Regions from separate parts of the Streptomyces sp. NPDC020299 genome, predicted to be linked through region 1. Evidence: riboswitches for the same ligand, from Rfam matches in the RefSeq annotation. Region 1 holds a riboswitch; each other region holds the start of a gene.

Region 1 (6,474 bases):
AGGCCGTGGACCGGGTGCGCCAGGTGATGGAGACCGGGAAACCGCTGGTCTACTCGGAGCAGTTCGCCCGCCTGGAGCAGGATCCGGCAAGGGAGCGGGTCGCACTGGTCTCGTCCTTCCGGATGGAGGACCCCTCCGGCCGCGTCCTGGGCGTGGCCGAGATGATCGAGGACATCACCGAACGCCATCGGGCCCAGCGTCGGCTCGCCCTCCTCGACCAGGCCACCAGCCGTATCGGAACCACCCTCGACGTGGCGGAGACCGCCCGGGAACTGGCCGAGGTGATGGTGCCGCACCTCGCCGACCATGCGTCGGTGGACCTGCTCCAGGCGGTGACGCGCGGAGAGGAACTGGTGCGGGCCCTGGCGGGGCCCGTGGTGCGAGTGGGGGTCTCCGGCGTCGGTGCCCAGCAGCCCGGCCCGCCGCATCCCGAGGGCGAACCGGTGACCTTCGGACCCGACACACCCCAGGCCAGATGCCTCGCCGAAGGGCGGCCCGTCCTGGAACCGGTTGTCCCGCCCGAGCGGTTCTCGGCGGAAGGCCGCCAGGGGGCCCATGCTCCGGACCTGGGTGTCCACTCCCTGATCGTGGTGCCTCTCGCCGCACGCGGCCTGGTGCTCGGCGCGATGACCCTGTGGCGTTCGCGCCGCCCCGATCCCTTCGAGGCCGACGACCTCACCCTCGCCCAGGAACTCGCCTCGCGCGCCGCCGTCGCCATCGACAACGCCCGGCGCTTCACCCAGCAGCAGCAGACCGCGTTCACCCTGCAGAGCAGCCTTCTGCCCCGGGCGGTCGCGGACCAGCCGGCCGTCGAGGTGGCTCTGCGGTACTTGCCCGCCAGCGCGGCCCCGGGCCTGGGCGGCGACTGGTTCGACGTCATCCCGCTGTCCGGGGCCCGGGTCGCCCTGGTCGTCGGCGACGTGGTGGGACGCGGTATCCACGCTGCCGCCACCATGGGCCGGCTGCGCACCGCCGTACATACGCTCGCCAGTCTCGACCTGGAACCGGACGAGGTCCTCTCCCGCCTGGACGACCTGGTCAACCTGCTGGCGGCCGAACAGGAGGTGGTCGGCGAACGGCCCGTGGGCGAGCAGACCGTCGGCGCCACCTGCCTGTACGCCGTGTACGACCCCGTGTCCCGCCGGTGCTCCATGGCCCGCGCCGGTCACCCGCCGCCGGTGGTGACCGCGCCGGACGGACAGGTGGCTCCGCTCGACCTGCCGGCCGGCCCGCCGCTCGGCCTGGGCGGCCTGCCGTTCGAGGCCCGGGAGATCGAACTGGCCGAGGGGAGCTTGCTGTGCCTGTACACCAACGGAGTCATCGGTGAACGCCACATCGACGCCGACACCGCTCTGACCAGGCTCTGCGCAGCGCTCACCCGCCCCGCGGACGCCCTGGAACGGACATGCCAAGCGGTGGTCGACTCGCTCGTGCCGTCTCGCCCCAGCGACGACGTCGCTCTGCTGATCGCCCGCACCCGCATGCTGCCACCGGACGATGTCGCCTCCTGGCATCTGCCGGCGGAGCCCGCCAGCGCGGCCCGCGCCCGCGCACTGATCTCGGCCAAGCTGACCGAATGGGGTCTGGAACACCTGGCGTTCACCACCGAGTTGATCGCCAGCGAACTGGTCACCAATGTCTACCGGTACGCCGGCGGCCCCGCGACCCTGCGGCTGATCCGTGAACGGTGGCTGGTGTGCGAGGTCAGCGACACCAGCCATACCTCGCCACACCTGCTTCGCGCCCGTACCACCGACGAGGGCGGCCGCGGCCTGTTCCTGGTGGCCCAGATGGCCGAACGCTGGGGCACCCGCTACACCCGCGAGGGCAAGACCGTATGGACCGAACAGCTACTGGCCGGCACACTCACCTGACCGTTCGGCGGCTGGACTTCCAGCCGGTTCCTGTGCAAGCATCCGTCCCGGTCACGAAGCCGATCGCGCCCCTGGACGAGCGTCGGCCGGCAACCTCGCCCACCGCGCAAGGTGCCCTCCAGGGAAGACCAGGCCCCCACGGCCTGTGGGGGTAAGCGCGGATCTCCCTGCCCAGCGGGTAAGGGGGTCCCTCTCGCACGGAGGCCCTCATGCCCGCTGGCACACGGATCGCCCGGATGCCGCAGTGGACGCACTACCAGCAGGCGGTCGTGGACATCGAACTGCCCGAAGGCACGGTCCGAGTGGCACCGGCACCGCGCGGGGTGACGGTCGGCTCGTTTCCTGCCCCGGACGGGGAGACCATCCACGTCGTCACGGCCCACAACCCTCGCGGCCGTCTCGCGTCCCGACCGGACAACGACCGCGCCCACCGAGAAATGCTCGGCCTGCTGCGCCGACGGGAACTTCGGTGGTGGCCCGCTGTCGGGGGTGACGCGGACAGCAGGCACACCGAGGTCAGCGCGGCGATCGTCGGCCTGAGCGACCACCAAGCACGAGCGCTGGGGCGGCAGTTCGGCCAGGACGCGGTGTTCGCCTGGTCGACGACGACATGGAGGCTCCTTTCCTGCTCCGGCCCCGAAGAGGTACTCACACGCGGCTGGCAGTCCAGTCGGACCGGGTGATGTGCACGGCCTCTGAGAGGGCGGCCACGGCTCAGTGCCCGGCGGACTCCTCGGGGCGCGCGCGGCGCGGCAGGAGGAACGAGAGCAGGAAGGTCAGGGCGAGCATGCCGTCGACGATCCACAGCACCGTCTTCATGACGGAGCCGAACCCGCTCCGGAAGGCCGACGACGCGGTGGCGTCCAGCGCGGCGGGTATCCGGGCACCGGCCTGTGGTGAGGTCACGGCGGACCGCGAGTCCTTCTCCAGGCGCGCGCAGGACGCCGGGGTCGCGGCAGGATCCTTGGCGACGGCGCGGTCCGAGGCGCACTGACGCAGGTCCGCCACGACGCGCTCCTGGACGGCGGGCGCCACGTGCGCGGCAGCCAGTCGACCACGCAGGCCGGCCGAGTGGTGGTCGACGGCGGTGGCGACGCCGCCGCCCAGCAGACCGAAGAACACGGTGCCGAGAAGGGCCACGCCGAAGGCGCCGCCGAGCTGCTGCATCGCGGTCATCGTGCCGGACGCCGAGCCCGTCTCGTGCTGTTCGACACTGGCGAGCACGATGTCGAAGAACGGCGCCATGAGCAGCCCCATCCCGGTGCCGGTGACGAGCAGGGCCGGCAGGAGCTGCCAGGGGCCGACGCCGCCCCCCACCATGTCGAGGGTCAGCCACACGCCGAACACACCGGCCGCCATGACCAGTGCGCCCGCCTGCAGTACGGCCCGTCCGAACCGGGCGACACCCTGAGCGATCCCGAAGCCGACGATCATGCCGCCCGACCAGGGCACCATCACCAGTCCGGCCTTGAGCGGCGAATATCCGAGGCCGAGCTGGGTGTAGAGGTTGAAGACCAGCATGAAGCCCTGCATGGTCGAGAAGAAGACCAGCCCCAGGATCATGCCGCCACTGAACCCACGCTTGCGGAAGAGGCTCGGGACGACCAGCGGATCCTGGCCGGCCTTGCTGCGGCGCGCCTCGTACGTGCCGAAGGCGACGAAGACGACCACCGAGGCGGCCATCATCAGGAACGCCCACACAGGCCAGTCGTACTCACGGCCCTGCACCAGCGGGAAGATGATGAGCAGCGCGGCCAGCGAGACCAGGACCATGCCGGGGATGTCCAGGCGCGGCTTGCTGCCGGACCGGCCCCTCGGCAGGTAGCGCAGGGCGCCGAGGAAGGCGGCCGCACCCAGCGGCAGGTTGATCAGGAAGATCATCCGCCATCCGGTGCCGAAGTAATCGGCGTCCACGAGCCAGCCCGCCAGGATCGGCCCGCACACCGCGGACAGTCCCATGACCGGGCCGAACATGCCGAAGGCCTTCTGCGACTCCTTCGGCGGGAACATCTCCTTGATCATGCCGAGGCCCTGCGGCAGCATCACCGCGCCGAACAGGCCCTGTACGACGCGTGCGACGATCAGCATCCCGGGTGACACGGAGATCGCGCAGAGCAGCGAACCCAGAGTGAAGCCGGCGGCCCCCACGAGGAACATGCGGCGACGCCCGTGAATGTCCCCGAGCCGCCCTCCGGTGACGAGCCCGACGGCCATCGAGAGGGTGTACGCGGCGGCCAGCCACTGCAGAGTGGAGGCACCGCCGCCGAGGTCGGCCCGCATGGAGGGGCCGGCGATGTTCGTGACGACGGCGTCGAGGAGATCCATCACCTCGGCCGCGAGGATCACGAAGAGTGCAGCCCAGCGCCACCGGTAGGGCGCTGGTGAGTCGGCGGGCGCCTCGACGGACGCGACACCGGTGGTGGACATCGGAACTCCTCGATGAGGTGGGAAGGCGGATGACCGGACATGCGAGAGAACAGTGTTCACCGTAGCAGAACACTGCTCATACAGAGAACGGTGTTCATCAAGATATAGCGCAATGCTGCGACGCCGACAAGATATATCGCGTATTCGCCCCGTGCTGCTCCGCGTAAGCGGCAACGGACGCGGACGGAGAACACTGTTCTCCCGACGCCTAGACTGTCCTCATGACCGACGCGGCCGCCGACACCCCCGAACCCCCTCCGCCGTCTCCCTGGGAGCGTGAGCGCCCCGCTCGTGCCCGTGTCGCCCCGGCGCGCACCCCGCTGTCGCGCGAGCGGGTCGTCGAGGCCGCCTTCACCGTGCTGGACCGCCAGGGCCTCGACGGACTGTCGATGCGCCAGGTGGCGGCCGAACTCGGAGTCACGGTCTCCGCCCTCTACGCCTACGTCAGCTCCAAGGGCGATCTCCTGGAACTGATGTACACCCGGCTCTACGACGGCTTCGAGATGCCCGAGCCCGCCCCGGAGCGGTGGCAGGAGCAGGTGCGGGACTACGCCCGCTCCGCACGGCACCGCCTGCGGTCCCACCGGGACATGGCCAGGATCTCCATGGCCCACGTTCCCTTCACCGCCGAACTGCTGCCGCACGTCGAGGCGTTGCTCGCCATCTTCCGTACCGCCGGGCTCCCCGACCGCATCGCGGCGGAGGCGGGTGACCTCATCTCCACCTACATCGACGGGTTCGTCCTGGAGGAGGGCATGTGGCAGGACCGCGCCACCCAGCACGACGGTGACGGTTCCTCGCCGGCCCGGCCCGACTGGCGCGAGATGGCCGACAAGATGCAGGACTACTTCGCGTCGCTTCCCGCGGAGGACTTCCCCCACCTGCGAGCCCTGTCCGGGCTGATGGTGACGGGTTCCTCCGAAGGGCGGTTCGACATCGGCCTGGAGATCATCCTGCGCGGCCTGGCGAGCTACCTGCCCGAGTCGGCGGCCGGCATGTGACGGGCCGGCCGCGGCTACTTCGTGCGCAGCATGAGGGCGTAGCGGGTGTTGTCCCCGTACACGCCGGTCTCGTCCCCATGGACGCCGAACCGTTTCTGGAACCGGGCCACCGCCTGCCGGACCTCCGTGCCGAAGCGGCCGTCGATCGCACCGCCGTCGTAGATCTGCGGGATCTGGAGCAGACGTACCTGCAACTCGTACACCCCGTGGCCGCTGTCGCCCTCACGCAGTACCCCGGTGCCCGGGATCTCGGGAAGCCGGGTGTCGCCGGGCAGGGGCCGTTCCGGTTGCCCCAGGGACGCGGGCGGTGCCGTCGACGCGGAGGGCTCGTTCGTGAACAGCGAAGAGGCGAGGATCAGGCCGCTCACGGTGCCCAGCCCGAAGACGCCGGCGATCCGGGTGCGCCGCCGGTCGGTGGAGCGCCGATGTCCCCGGCCTCCCTCCGTCAGGGGCGTCGGGTCGTGAGCCGGGCGTGGTGGCGGCACATGGGGCGGGGCGATGGGAGGCGCCGACGGAGGCCCGGGGACGGGGCGGACTGCCGGCGGTCCGGGCCGCGTCGGGCCCGCGTCGCTTGTGGCGGGCTGCTCTCCCGCCACCCCTGGCATGCCGCGCGACCACAGCGGCTGCACCCCCGCGGGGGTGGGAACCAGGCGTGCGGCTCGACTCCCCGTCCACTGAGTCCGCGGCGGATACGCGGGCGACGGCGGCTGCGGCGGGTGTGGAGGGTGCGGAGGGTGCGGAGGGTGCGGAGGGTGCGGAGGGGGAGGTGAGGGGGCACTGGAAGGATCTGTGCGGACGCGGCCCCCGGCCGTTTCGCCGTGGTGCTCGAAGGACCACGGCGAACTCGCTGTTCCCTGGCCTGCGTCCACGACGTGAAGCTCGGCCCGCGCGGCGTCGAGGGCGTCCAGGATCGCCTGGAAGGAGTCCTGCAGCCTCTCCCCGGCCTCACGCTCCGACGCGAGGGAGGGCTGTGGTGCGGGGCCGTCGCGGTCCATCGGCAGTCCTCCTCGGCCCACATCCGTGGGACACCCGTTTCCTTCTGCGGGATACGCAGTCCGTCCGGGGTTGTCTCAATCCGCCGGGGCCGGTCGGCCGCGACCGGTAGGCGCCGGCGCTTGCCCGGTGCGCCCCGGGTGCCGGCGGTCTCTCACCCGGCGTCCTCGCGCAGTGCG
Region 2 (6,474 bases), on a different contig from region 1:
GGTCTTCAACGCCCTCGGGCCGCTGACCAACCCGGCGAAGGTGAAGGCACAGGCGGTCGGCGTCGCGGACCCCCGGCTGGCGCCGATGATCGCGGGTGTCCTGGCCGAACGCGGCAACTCCTCCCTGGTCTTCCGCGGCGACGACGGCCTCGACGAGCTGACCACGACGGCCACGTCCCACGTCTGGGTCGTGCGCGACGGCAAGGTCACCGAGGAGCGCTTCGACCCGCGCGACGTAGGCATCGAGCTGGTGCCGGTTCAGGCCCTGCGCGGCGGTGACCCGTCGTACAACGCCGAGGTCGCCCTGAGACTCCTCGACGGCGAGACGGGCCCCGTACGGGACGCCGTGCTGCTGAACTCGGCGGCGGCCCTGGTGGCCCTGGACCCGGCTCAGGAGCCGCTGGCCGAGCAGCTGAGCGCCGGGATGCGCAAGGCGGCCGATTCGATCGACTCCGGCTCGGCCAGACGGACCCTGGAGCGCTGGGTGGCCGCGAGCAACGCGTAACGCCGGAGGGCCGCGGGAGTACAGTGAAGAGGTGGTAGCTCTCCCGCGGCCGCTCCGCTTTCCCCTGCGGTGTCCGGGAGGGCGGGCCGCGAGGAGCGAGGCATGATCCACTCAGCCGATATCCGCGAGTGGCGCAACCGCGACGTGATCGATCCCAGGGGCCGCAAGATCGGGGCCCTCGAAGCGGTCTACCTGGACACCACCGACGACACGCCCGCCATGGTCACCGTCCGCACCGGGATGCCGACCCGGCATCGGCTCGTCTTCGTCCCGCTCGACGAGGCGACCCTCGGACCCGGTTACGTGCGGGTGGCCCACGCCCGCGGGCAGGTGAAGAAGTCGCCGTCCATCGGCATGGACGACGTCCTCCCGGCCGAGCGGGAACACGAGATCTTCGAACACTACGACAGGCCCTACGAGGCCGGTGCCGCACGCGGGCGCCGTCTCGCGCGCGGCTGACCGGTCTGCCGGAGGATGTGGTCACCCATGGCGCTCTTCCTGTTCCTGATCATCGTGGCGATCGTCCTGGGACTCGTCGGCGTGGCGAACGGGTTGTTCTACCTCCTGGTCATCGGCGCGGTGGTCCTGGCGCTGGACCTGGTGCTGTTCGGTATGCGCTGGTCCCGGCGCTCGCATCGGCACCACTTCGTCCGCTGACCTCGACGCGAGGCGGGTGTCCCGCGATCCGGACACGGGTTGCGGGCCGGTGATCGGCTCGCGTACGTTCTTTCGCAGGTCATGAGTGACAGTCATGAGGCCCCGGCCGACTGTCCGGCAACCCTCCGTCCGTGGCGGGGTGCCCCGGGTGAAGACCAGGCCGCAGGCAGCGAGGTCTGCGGCAAGCGCGGACCCCTCGCACGCCAGGGGTCCTGGTCGTCGAGGGAGCCTTCCGTGAGCAAGCGAATGCGATAGGGCGCCGAGCCCCGCCTCCGCATACCCCTTTCACCCTGTCGGCGCTGGAGCACCCGTTCGCTCGCGTCGGCGATCTCCGCCTGCTTTCACGGGAGTACACCCATGTCCGTCTCCGCTCTTGCCGCCGACCAGTCCGTCTGTGCCCCGCTGCCCGTGCTGGGCCGGGACGTCACCGTGCCGCTCGTCACCGGCGGCGAGGTCTCCTACGCCGCGCTCGACTACGCGGCCAGCGCCCCCGCGCTCCAGCGGGTCTGGGACGACGTGGCCGCGTACGCCCCGTACTACGGCAGCGTGCACCGGGGCGCCGGTTACCTCTCGCAGCTGTCCACCGACCTCTTCGAGAACGCCCGGAAGACCGTCGCCGAGTTCCTCGACTGCCGGGACGACGACCAGGTGGTCTTCACCCGGTCCACCACGGACTCCCTCAACCTGCTCGCCCGCGCGCTGCCCGCCGACTGCCAGGTCTTCGTCTTCGAGACCGAGCACCACGCCTCGCTGCTGCCCTGGCAGGACGCCCGGGTCACCTGCCTCGACGCCCCGCGCACCCCGCGGCAGGCCGTCGAGACGCTGGAGCGGGCCCTGGCCGACCGCGACCCCTACGGTCCGGCCCTGGTGTGCGTCACCGGCGCCTCGAACGTCACCGGCGAGCTGTGGCCGGTCCGCGAGCTGGCCGCCGCCGCCCACGCGCACGGCGCCCGGATCGTCCTGGACGCCGCCCAGCTGGCCCCGCACCACCCGGTGTCCGTCCGGGACCTCTACGTCGACTGGGTCGCCTTCTCCGGGCACAAGCTGTACGCCCCGTTCGGCTCCGGCGTCCTCGCCGGTCGCGCCGACTGGCTCCAGGCTGCCGAGCCGTACCTCGCGGGCGGCGGCGCCAGCCGCAAGGTCAGCCGGCGTGACGACGGGGGAGTGGACGTGGAGTGGCACGACAGCGCCGCCCGCCACGAGGCCGGCTCCCCGAACGTCATCGGCGCCTACTCCATCGCCTCGGCCTGCAAGGCACTCACCGAGGCGGGCTTCGACACCCTGGTCGCCCGGGAGGAGTACCTGATCGGGAAGGTCCGCGCGGGCCTCGCCGAGGTCCCCGAGGTCCGGGTCCTCTCCCTCTTCGGCGACGACGCCCCGCGCGTCGGCGTCATCTCCTTCGTCGTCGACGGCTGGAACAGCTCGCACTTCGCCGCCGCCCTCTCCGCCGAGTACGGCATCGGCGTCCGCGACGGCCTGTTCTGCGCCCACCCCCTCCTGCGCACCCTGCTCGGCAGCGACCCGCAGACCCAGGGCGAGTGCGGCGCCCCCGAGGCCGCACCCGGCGAGAAGTCCCTCAACGCCATCCGCGTCAGCTTCGGCGCGGGCACGCCGGACGAGCACGTGGAGCGGTTCGTCGGCGCGGTCCGCGAGCTCGTACGCACCGGCGCGAAGTGGAACTACCGCACCGAGAACGGCCGTTGCGTGCCGGCCGTCTGATCACCGCCGCCACCTCCGGACCCGCGGGCGAGCACGGCGGCCGGTCCCGGGGCCGCCGCCCCGCTCGTCGCGGGCGGCGTGGTCCGCACGGGCTGCTGCCCGCGCGGCTCCCGGTGGCGGGCAGTCCCCGCAGGCGGCCGAAGCGCGGTTCGCGGTCCGGCCGGCGACGGCACCAAGGCGTGGTCGTACGACCCGGCCCCGGGCGGCCTCCTCCGCATGGCGGCGTCCGGCGGCACCGCCATGCGCGCGGCGACGACGGCGTGCGGGCGTTCGGCCTGGACGGCCCCGCTCACCGGCGTCGACGGGGTACCGGCCCTTTCCCGCGACCTGATCCGCCGGGCAGGCCCTAGTTGTCCAGCCCGATCGCGAAGGCCGCCTCGAGGTCGTGCTGGGAGTAGGTGCGGAACGCCACGTGGGTGTCGGTGCCCTCGACGCCGGGGATCTTGCTGATCTTGCCGGGGATGACATCCGCCAGGTTCTCGTGCTGGCGTACGCGGACCATGGCGATCAGGTCGTAGGTGCCGGTGACGGAGAAGACCTCGCTGACGCTGTCCAGCGCGGCGATCTGCTCCGCGATCTCGGGGATCCGGTCCACGCTGGTCTTGATGAGCACGATCGCGGTGATCACGGCTGGTTCTCTCCCTCGGGGGCCGGAGCTGGGGCGGGCTCAACTTTAGGGCAGGCCCTCATGGCCCGCCCGAACAGCACCCACGCGAGGACGAAGCCCAGTCCGAAGCCCACCAGGTGGGCCAGGTACGCCACGCCCGGGCCCTGGACGGCCCGGCGTGCCGCCAGCCATTGCAGGGCCGCCCAGAAGGGCAGGACGACCCAGGCGGGGAAGCGCAGCGGGAGAAAGAACAGAAAGGGGAGGAGACTGGTGACGCGGGCACCGGGGAACAGGTAGAGGAACGCGCCGAGCACCGCCGAGATCGCCCCCGACGCCCCGACCAGGGACTGCTCGGAGGTGGCGTTGGCGGCGGCGTAGCCGAGCAGCGCCAGGTAGCCGCAGCCGAGATAGAAGAGGGTGAACCGCACGCGGCCCATCCGTTCCTCGGTCATCGCCCCGAAGACGTAGAGGAAGAGCATGTTGCCCAGCAGATGCACCCAGCTGCCGTGCACGAACAGTGCCGTGGCCGGGGTGAGGACCGCCCGGGCCGGGCCGTCGAAGAGCTCGGCGGGGATCACGCCCCAGTGCCGGAAGTAGGCCCGCTGGGCGGCGAGCAGTCCGTCGCCGGAGCCGTACTCCGGATTCAGCCCGGCCGCCGGCCCGACCAGGAAGAGCAGGCAGCACAGGACGATCAGGGCGTACGTCATCGGCGCCGGCGAGCGCCGGACCCGCTCCAGGGTCCCGCCGGCCGCCGCGCTCCAGTTGCTGATCATGGACACAGAGCATGACGTAACCGGACGCAAGCGAACAGACCGCCTCGCCGCCGTGGACGGACGGGCGGCGAGTACCCGCCAGGCCGTAGGGTTACGAGCCACACGCGTCGCCGAGAGGACGCGTCACGGACACTAGAAGGAAGCGAACAGTCACGATGCCGGTTCCCCTGCCGACCGACCAGACCCGGTGGCGCTGCACGCTCTGCGGCAACCTCACCCGCTTCGACGTGACCCGCTCGTCGAAGGTCGTCGAGTACATCCACCTCGACCTCGCCGGTGCGCCGAAGGTGGAGGAGCGCGAGGTGGTCAGTGAGACCATCGAGTCGGTGCGCTGCCGCTGGTGCAACGCGGTGGACCAGGTGGAACTCGTGGACAGGCCGGGCGCCGACTCCTGAACGGAGCGGTCGCGCATGTAGTGGGGTGTGACGGATGGTGGAGACCACAGGCGGGGGGCCGGGCGACGGCACCGCCGAGGTGCTTGACCGCCCGCTGCCCGACGGCGTGCGACGGCGGGTCGTGCAGATCGTCTCGGACGGCTTCGGCGGGCTGACGGTCGCCGAACTGCCCGCACAGCTCAGACAGTACGCCCGTTTCGCCCCCAATCGCCGCGCCAAGTTCGCCGGCAACGCGATGGCGGCGGCCCTGGAGACCGACCCGCTGTTCCGGCAGCGCATCGGGGAGAAGCTCAGAGAGGCCCAGCCGGAACTCGCCGGCGCCCTCGACTCAGGCTCCCCGCCCCCGGCCGCGGACCCGCTCGATGTGGCGGCCGCGGCCTATGTACTGCGCCCCGCCGGCTGGGTGAAGCTGGTGACCGCGGCCGGCGAGGAGGCCCAGCGGGCGGACGCCGAGCGCGCCGACGAGGAGAGCCGCGCCGAACTGGAGCGGCTGCGCGAGGAGCTCGACCGGGCCCGTGAGCAGACCCGGGCCGAGACCGAGCGGCTGCGCGTCGAGCTGGACACGGCCAAGAAGGAAGCCGAGTCGCTGCACCGCAAGCTCCGCGCCGCCCTCAGCGACGTCAAGCGCGGCGAGGCGGCACTGCGCAAGACGCAGAGCGAGATCGAGACCGTACGCGCCGAGGGGCACGCCCAGGTGTCCGCCGCGGAGAGCGAGACCCGGCGGCTCAAGGCCCGCCTGGGCGAGGCCGAGGCCGCGCTGGAGGTCACGCGCAGAGCAGCGCGCGAGGGGCGCAGTGTCGAGGACATGCGCGTCCGGCTGCTCCTTGACACCCTTCTGGACGCGACCCAGGGGCTGCGCCGGGAGCTGGCGTTGCCGCCCGTGTCGGTGCGGCCGGCGGAGACGGTGGACGCGGTCGAACCGGGACGAATGACCCCGAAGGACATCGCGGCGCGGGCGTTGTCCGAGAACGACCCGGCCATCCTCGACCAGCTTCTCGCCCTGCCCCAGGCGCACTTGGTGGTCGACGGCTACAACGTCACCAAGACCGGCTATCCGCAGATGCCGCTGGAGAAGCAGCGCCTGCGGCTGCTCGGCCAGCTCTCCCAGCTCGCCGCCCAGACCGGCGCCGAGGTCACCTGTGTCTTCGACGGGGCCGAACTGGCCGCGCCGGTGCTGCTCGCGCCGCCGCGCGGGGTGCGTGTGCTGTTCTCCAAGCCGGGCGTCACGGCCGACGAGCTCATCCGCCAGCTGGTGCGCGCGGAGCCGCCGGGCCGTCCGGTCATCGTCGCCTCGACCGATCGCGAGGTGGCCGACGGGGTCGCCAAGGCGGGCGCGCGTCCGGTGGCTTCTGCGGTGCTTCTCAAGCGCCTGTCCTGAAAACGGCAACGTAAAGGTTTAATGCCCGATTTGACGGAACCGTCACGCAACGTAGCGTCAACCCGGCTTCACTCCATGTGGGTTGAGTGCAAAGAATGCATTGTGTGACGAGGTTTTTTGGTGTGAGGATTTGATCTGATCACAAGAGGGTCACTAGGGTCTGGCCTCGAACCTCCGAGCGGGTGATCACTCACGAGAAGGAGTTCGCCTGTCGTGGCGTCCCATCGTCGACCCAAGCAGCCCAGTCGCACGCGTATCACCGTGCTGACCACCGCGGCGGCCGCCGCCGTCGCCTTCAGTGCGAACGCCGCCAACGCCGCGCCCAGCGAGAAGCTGAGCAAGAGCGAGGTCAAGGCGAAGGTCGACAAGCTCTACGAGGAAGCGGAGCAGGCCACCGAGAAGTACGACGGGGCCAAGGAGAAGCAGGAGAAGCTCCAGAA
Region 3 (6,474 bases), on a different contig from region 1:
CCTCGCACGACCGCGACACCGACCAGCGCGACCGTGTCGACAAGCCCGTCGGGTATGCGGGGGCCGACATTCCCGTCTACCTCCTCATCGACCGCGACAGCAATACGGTCAGGGTCTACAGCGAGCCCAAGGACGGCCGTTACCAGCAGTCCCCCTCTTACCCCTGGGGAGCGGTCGTCGAGCTCCCGCCCCCGGTGAGCATCACCCTCGACACCGAGGCGCTCAAGCAGTTCGCCGACTGAAACGCCCGAGGGCGGTACCCCCTGCCAGAACAGGGGATACCGCCCTCGGTAAGGACGCAGATCAACCGGAACCGGTCGATCAGAAGTCCATGTCACCGCCCGGCATGCCGCCACCGGCGGGCGCGGCGGCCTTCTCCGGCTTGTCGGCGATGACGGCCTCGGTGGTGAGGAACAGCGCGGCGATGGAGGCGGCGTTCTGCAGGGCGGAACGGGTCACCTTCGCCGGGTCGATGATGCCCTGGGCGATCATGTCGACGTACTCGCCGGTCGCGGCGTTCAGGCCGTGGCCGACCGTCAGGTTGCGCACCTTCTCGACGACGACGCCGCCCTCGAGACCACCGTTGACGGCGATCTGCTTCAGCGGGGCCTCCAGCGCGAGCTTCACGGCGTTGGCGCCGGTCGCCTCGTCACCCTCGAGCTCCAGCTTCTCGAAGACACCGGAGGCCTGCAGCAGGGCCACGCCGCCACCGGCGACGATGCCCTCCTCGACGGCCGCCTTGGCGTTGCGGACCGCGTCCTCGATGCGGTGCTTGCGCTCCTTGAGCTCGACCTCGGTGGCGGCACCGGCCTTGATGACGGCCACGCCGCCCGCGAGCTTGGCCAGGCGCTCCTGGAGCTTCTCGCGGTCGTAGTCGGAGTCGCTGTTCTCGATCTCGGCGCGGATCTGGTTGACGCGGCCGTTGACCTGGTCGGAGGAGCCGGCACCGTCGACGATGGTGGTCTCGTCCTTGGTGATGACCACCTTGCGGGCCTTGCCCAGCAGGTCGAGGGTGGCGTTCTCCAGCTTGAGGCCGACCTCCTCGGAGATGACCTCGCCGCCCGTGAGGATGGCGATGTCGCCGAGCATGGCCTTGCGGCGGTCACCGAAGCCCGGGGCCTTGACGGCGACGGACTTGAAGGTGCCACGGATCTTGTTGACGACCAGGGTCGACAGGGCCTCGCCCTCGACGTCCTCGGCGATGATCAGCAGCGGCTTGCCCGACTGCATGACCTTCTCGAGGAGCGGGAGCAGGTCCTTGACGGAACCGATCTTGGAGTTGGCGATGAGGATGTACGGGTCGTCGAGCGACGCCTCCATCCGCTCCATGTCGGTGGCGAAGTACGCCGAGATGTAGCCCTTGTCGAAGCGCATACCCTCGGTGAGCTCCAGCTCCAGACCGAAGGTCTGGGACTCCTCGACGGTGATGACGCCTTCCTTGCCGACCTTGTCCATGGCCTCGGCGATGAGCTCGCCGATCTGGGTGTCGGCGGCGGAGATGGAGGCCGTGGAAGCGATCTGCTCCTTGGTCTCGACGTCCTTCGCCTGCTCCAGCAGGGCGGCGGAGACGGCCTCGACGGCCTTCTCGATGCCGCGCTTGAGGGCCATCGGGTTGGCGCCGGCGGCTACGTTGCGCAGGCCTTCCTTGACCAGGGCCTGGGCGAGAACGGTCGCGGTGGTCGTACCGTCACCGGCGACGTCGTCCGTCTTCTTGGCGACTTCCTTGACCAGCTCGGCGCCGATCTTCTCGTACGGGTCCTCGAGCTCGATCTCCTTGGCGATGGAGACACCATCGTTGGTGATCGTGGGGGCGCCCCACTTCTTCTCGAGGACGACGTTGCGGCCCTTGGGGCCGAGCGTCACCTTCACGGCGTCCGCGAGCTGGTTCATGCCGCGCTCGAGGCCGCGCCGCGCCTCCTCGTCGAACGCGATGATCTTGGCCATGTGAAGTGGTCCCTCCAGGACTGGGGGTGATTCCCTCGGACCGCGCCCGCGCCCGCGACGGACGGCTCGCGGACCCCGTGGTTCCTTGCCCCACTTGGCCTGCGGGCCTCACCGACCCGGTCCTTCGTTGTCACTCTCACCTTCAGAGTGCTAACGCCAATGATTAGCACTCGCCCATGCCGAGTGCAAGCGGCTCGAGCGGATCCCCAGGTGAACAGCGGGCACGCACGGCGTCGCGGGCAGGCCGAAGGGCTCGCACCCGGGAGGTACGAGCCCTTCGAAGATGTACAGAAGAACGTCGCTGTCAGTCGCTGTCAGTCGGCGCGTGCTTCAGCTGGTCGCCAGCCGGACCATGTCCGCCTGCGGCCCCTTCTGGCCCTGCGAGATCTCGAAATCGACTCGCTGACCCTCTTCCAGGGTGCGGTAACCGTCCATCTGGATCGCGCTGTAGTGGACGAATACATCCGCACCACCGTCGACCGCGATGAAGCCGTACCCCTTCTCCGCGTTGAACCACTTGACGGTGCCCTGAGCCATGCCTAACTCCCCTATTACTGGCCCTTGCACAGATCCACACTTCGCGGATCCGGGTCAGACCTCACCCCCCAAGGATTGGGGGCGTGCGCCGGAACGCGTCGACCGCGGCTGAATGTATCTGTCCAACTGCCGTCTGCAACAGGTCAATCGGACGAGAAATCTGGACGGGCGCGGTCGGGAATCTGCCAAAAATTCGGCTGAATCCGGGGCAAGTCGGACCCCATAAAAGGCGCATAAGGCGCAAAACACACGCACACTTTGGCTACATCTTGTCGGGTGTGCGGTGCGAATCCGGGGTTCTCGACCCGGGGTTCAGAAGCGCGTTCCCCAACTGTACCGCGCTCAACCACATTGAATTGCCCCCTCCGCTTCTCACGCGGAGGGGGCAATTCGATGAACGCTCGGTAACCTGAGTTACCGACGGTAATGTTCTGTCATTCGGTCAGCCGCGTCAGGGCGCGTCGGGCGCGTCAGCCGCCGGCGACGGCCGGAATGATCGAGACGCCCGCGCCGTCCGGCGTCGCCGTTTCCAGACCCTGTTCAAAACGCACGTCGTCGTCGTTGACGTACACATTGACGAAGCGGCGCAGCTTGCCCTGGTCGTCCAGGACGCGGGCGGCGATGCCGGTGTGGTTCTTCTCCAGGTCGGAGATGACGTCGGCGAGGGTCGCACCCTCGGCCTGGACCTCGGCCCGGCCGCCCGTATAGGTGCGCAGGATGGTCGGGATACGGACGGTCACGCTCATGCGAGGCCTGCCTCTCGGAACGAATCGAGGTTGGGGCGGATCGTGGCGGTCAGGCCGGTGCCTGCCACCGCGTCCAGGGTCTTGAGGCCGTCGCCCGTGTTGAGGACGACGGTCGTCTTGGTCGGGTCGAGGACGCCGTCCTTGATCAGCTTCTGGGTGACGCCGACCGTCACACCGCCCGCGGTCTCCGCGAAGATGCCCTCCGTGCGGGCCAGCAGCTTGATGGCGTCCACCACCTGCTCGTCCGTCACATCCTCCACCGCCCCGCCCGTGCGGCGCGCGATGTCGAGGACGTACGGCCCGTCCGCCGGGTTGCCGATGGCGAGGGACTTGGCGATGGTGTTCGGCTTCTGCGGGCGTACGACGTCGTGGCCGGCCTTGTACGCGGTGGACACCGGCGAGCAGCCCTCGGCCTGGGCGCCGAAGATCTTGTACGGCTTGTCCTCGACCAGGCCGAGCTTGATCAGCTCCTGGAGCCCCTTGTCGATCTTGGTGAGCTGCGAGCCGGAGGCGATCGGCACGACGATCTGGTCGGGGAGCTGCCAGCCGAGCTGCTCGCAGATCTCGTACGCCAGGGTCTTGGACCCCTCCGCGTAGTACGGCCGCAGGTTGACGTTGACGAAGCCCCAGCCCTCGCCCGCCGGGTCGCCGATCAGCTCGGAGCAGAAACGATTCACGTCGTCGTAGTTGCCCTCGATGCCGACGAGCTCGCCGCCGTAGACCGCGGCCATGACGACCTTGCCCTGCTCCAGGTCGTGCGGGATGAACACACAGGAACGGAAGCCGGCCCGCGCCGCCGCGGCACCGACCGCGCCGGCCAGGTTGCCGGTGGAGGAGCAGGAGAGGGTGGTGAAACCGAAGGCGCGCGCCGCCTCCAGCGCCTGGGCGACCACGCGGTCCTTGAAGGAGTGCGTCGGGTTGCCGGAGTCGTCCTTCACGTACAGACCGCCGGTCACGCCGAGCTCGCGGGCCAGGTTGTCGGCCTTGACGAGGGCGGTCCAGCCGGGGTTGATGTTCGGCTTGGTCGCCACGTCGGCAGGGACGGGCAGAAGAGGCGCGTAACGCCAGATGTTCGCGGGGCCCGCCTCGATGCGCCGGCGGAGTTCCTCGGTGTCGTAGGCCGAGAAGTCGTAGGCGATCTCGAGCGGGCCGAAACACTCCTCGCAGGCGAAGACCGGTCCGAGCGGCACCCGGTGGCCGCATTCGCGACAGCTCAGAGCCGCGGCGGGGCCGAGGTCTACGGTGGAGTCAGTGGTGCTTGCAACAGTCTGCGCAGCCATGTGAGGCGAGGCCCTTTCTCCTCATCTTCCTCACGACGCATCTCGCCGTGAGACGGATTTGGCACCTTCCCGAGCCGGGGAGCCTCGCGGAACGATCAGGACTGGTCACTGATCTACGAGAACCGACTGGAGGGTTGCCGGGGCTTCATCGGGCCGTGTCCCTCTGCCCCTCTGGATGAGCGGTATGCGGTTGTGTGTGCGGTTGTGAACAGCGGTGGCCTCGGACATGCGATGGTCATCCGCGTTGTCCAAGACTGTAACCGAAGGCCGGGACAGTTGAGATAGTCGTCCGAACCGCGAGACAAACAGTGAGGAGCCGCCCACCGTGCTGGAGGAAGTAGAGCGCTGGCTGAGCACCCGCTCCTGGTCCGTGACCGATCGTCCGCTCCACCAGATCCTGGCCGCGAAGCAGCGCACGGGCCAGTCGGTCAGTGTCGTGCTGCCCGCGCTCAACGAGGAGGAGACGGTCGGCGACATCGTCGCGATCATCCGTCACGACCTGATGCGGCAGGTCCCGCTCGTCGACGAGATAGTCGTCGTGGACTCGGGGTCGACCGACCGTACCTCCGAGGTGGCCGCCGCCGCGGGCGCCCGGGTCGTCCACCGCGACGCCGTCCTGCCACGGATCCCGGCCGTACCCGGCAAGGGCGAGGTCCTGTGGCGCTCGCTCCTCGTCACCGGCGGGGACATCGTCTGCTTCATCGACGCCGACCTGCGGGAGTTCTCCTCCGACTTCGTCTCGGGGATCGTCGGCCCGCTGCTGACCGACCCGGACGTGGACCTGGTCAAGGGCATGTACGACCGTCCGCTCGGCGGCGCGAGGGGACAGGGCGGCCGGGTCACCGAGCTGATGGCGCGCCCCCTGCTCAACATGCACTGGCCGCAACTGGCCGGCTTCGTGCAGCCGCTGGGCGGGGAGTACGCGGCCCGCCGCTCCCTCCTCGAACAGCTGCCCTTCCCCGTCGGGTACGGGGTGGAGCTGGGCATGCTGGTCGACGCGCTGCATCTGGTCGGCCTGGACGCCCTCGCCCAGGTGGACGTGGGGGTGCGCAAGCACCGCCACCAGGACGGGCAGGCGCTGGGCCGGATGGCGGCCGCCATCTACCGCACCGCCCAGCTCCGGCTGGCCCGCGGGCATCTGATCCGGCCCTCCCTCACCCAGTTCGAGCGGGGCGAGGACGGCTTCGAGCCGCGCACGTTCTCCGTGGACACGGAGGAGCGGCCGCCGATGGTGGAGATCGCGGAGTACGCGGCGCGACGGGTGGCCTGACTTCCGGCCGCATCCCGTCCATGTCACTCCCCATGGGAGGGAACGCACGTTTGAGCGTTTCCGGGCCGGGCTAGGTTGAGACTCATGGCTTCCATGGCTTCCACGCAGGGTGCTGAAGTGCTGGTCGCGTCCAACCGCGGCCCGGTGTCGTACGAGGTACGCGAGGATGGCTCGCTGCACGCCAAGCGGGGTGGTGGCGGGCTGGTCTCGGGGCTGTCGGCCATCGGGCCGGACGCGAACGCGATGTGGGTGTGCGCCGCGCTGAGCGACGCCGACCGGGAGGCCGTGCGCCGCTCCCACGGCGGCCGGCGGCTGTCCGTGGACGCGACCGGCGGGCAGCACGTGCGGATGCTCGACATCGACGCGACGGTCTTCTCCGACGCGTACAACGGCATCGCGAACTCGGTGCTGTGGTTCGTCCACCACATGCTGTACCAGACCCCGCTGGAGCCGGTCTTCGACGCGGAGTTCCGGCGGCAGTGGGCGTCCTACGAGGCCTACAACCGGGCGTTCGCGGAAGCCCTGGCCGAGGAGGCGGCCGAGGGCGCGGCGGTGGTCGTCCAGGACTACCACCTGGCCCTGGCCCCCCGGATGCTCCGCCACCTCCGCCCCGACCTGCGCATCGGCCACTTCTCGCACACCCCCTGGGCCCCGCCGGACTACTTCCGCCTGCTCCCCGACGACATCGCGGCCGAGC

The links. Region 1 has a riboswitch for S-adenosylmethionine ahead of ACH45E_RS05810 (DUF3293 domain-containing protein). Riboswitches for the same ligand answer to the same signal wherever they lie in the genome.
Region 2: it holds a riboswitch for S-adenosylmethionine, as region 1 does, so the genes downstream of both, ACH45E_RS12615 (aminotransferase class V-fold PLP-dependent enzyme) here and ACH45E_RS05810 (DUF3293 domain-containing protein) in region 1, are expected to answer to the same signal.
Region 3: it holds a riboswitch for S-adenosylmethionine, as region 1 does, so the genes downstream of both, thrC (threonine synthase) here and ACH45E_RS05810 (DUF3293 domain-containing protein) in region 1, are expected to answer to the same signal.

What each region holds. Positions count from the first base shown of each region.
Region 1 covers NZ_JBIRWL010000002.1:356,897-363,370, forward strand. The annotation lists gene ACH45E_RS05805 (SpoIIE family protein phosphatase) at 1-1,874, shown strand, start outside; SAM riboswitch class IV at 1,924-2,038, shown strand; gene ACH45E_RS05810 (DUF3293 domain-containing protein) at 2,084-2,557, shown strand; gene ACH45E_RS05815 (MFS transporter) at 2,589-4,301, opposite strand; gene ACH45E_RS05820 (TetR/AcrR family transcriptional regulator) at 4,523-5,302, shown strand; gene ACH45E_RS05825 (peptidoglycan-binding domain-containing protein) at 5,317-5,670, opposite strand; gene ACH45E_RS05830 (MarR family transcriptional regulator) at 6,450-6,474, opposite strand, start outside.
Region 2 covers NZ_JBIRWL010000004.1:270,490-276,963, reverse strand. The annotation lists gene trpD (anthranilate phosphoribosyltransferase) at 1-505, shown strand, start outside; gene ACH45E_RS12625 (PRC-barrel domain-containing protein) at 608-964, shown strand; gene ACH45E_RS12620 (hypothetical protein) at 992-1,162, shown strand; SAM riboswitch class IV at 1,240-1,356, shown strand; gene ACH45E_RS12615 (aminotransferase class V-fold PLP-dependent enzyme) at 1,520-2,881, shown strand; gene ACH45E_RS12610 (Lrp/AsnC ligand binding domain-containing protein) at 3,228-3,509, opposite strand; gene ACH45E_RS12605 (rhomboid family intramembrane serine protease) at 3,506-4,261, opposite strand; gene ACH45E_RS12600 (hypothetical protein) at 4,417-4,656, shown strand; gene ACH45E_RS12595 (NYN domain-containing protein) at 4,691-6,034, shown strand; gene ACH45E_RS12590 (NlpC/P60 family protein) at 6,248-6,474, shown strand, end outside.
Region 3 covers NZ_JBIRWL010000029.1:35,823-42,296, forward strand. The annotation lists gene ACH45E_RS42230 (Uma2 family endonuclease) at 1-242, shown strand, start outside; gene groL (chaperonin GroEL) at 322-1,944, opposite strand; gene ACH45E_RS42240 (cold-shock protein) at 2,275-2,481, opposite strand; gene ACH45E_RS42245 (ubiquitin-like small modifier protein 1) at 2,952-3,227, opposite strand; gene thrC (threonine synthase) at 3,224-4,507, opposite strand; SAM riboswitch class I at 4,526-4,689, opposite strand; gene ACH45E_RS42255 (glucosyl-3-phosphoglycerate synthase) at 4,833-5,777, shown strand; gene ACH45E_RS42260 (trehalose-6-phosphate synthase) at 5,871-6,474, shown strand, end outside.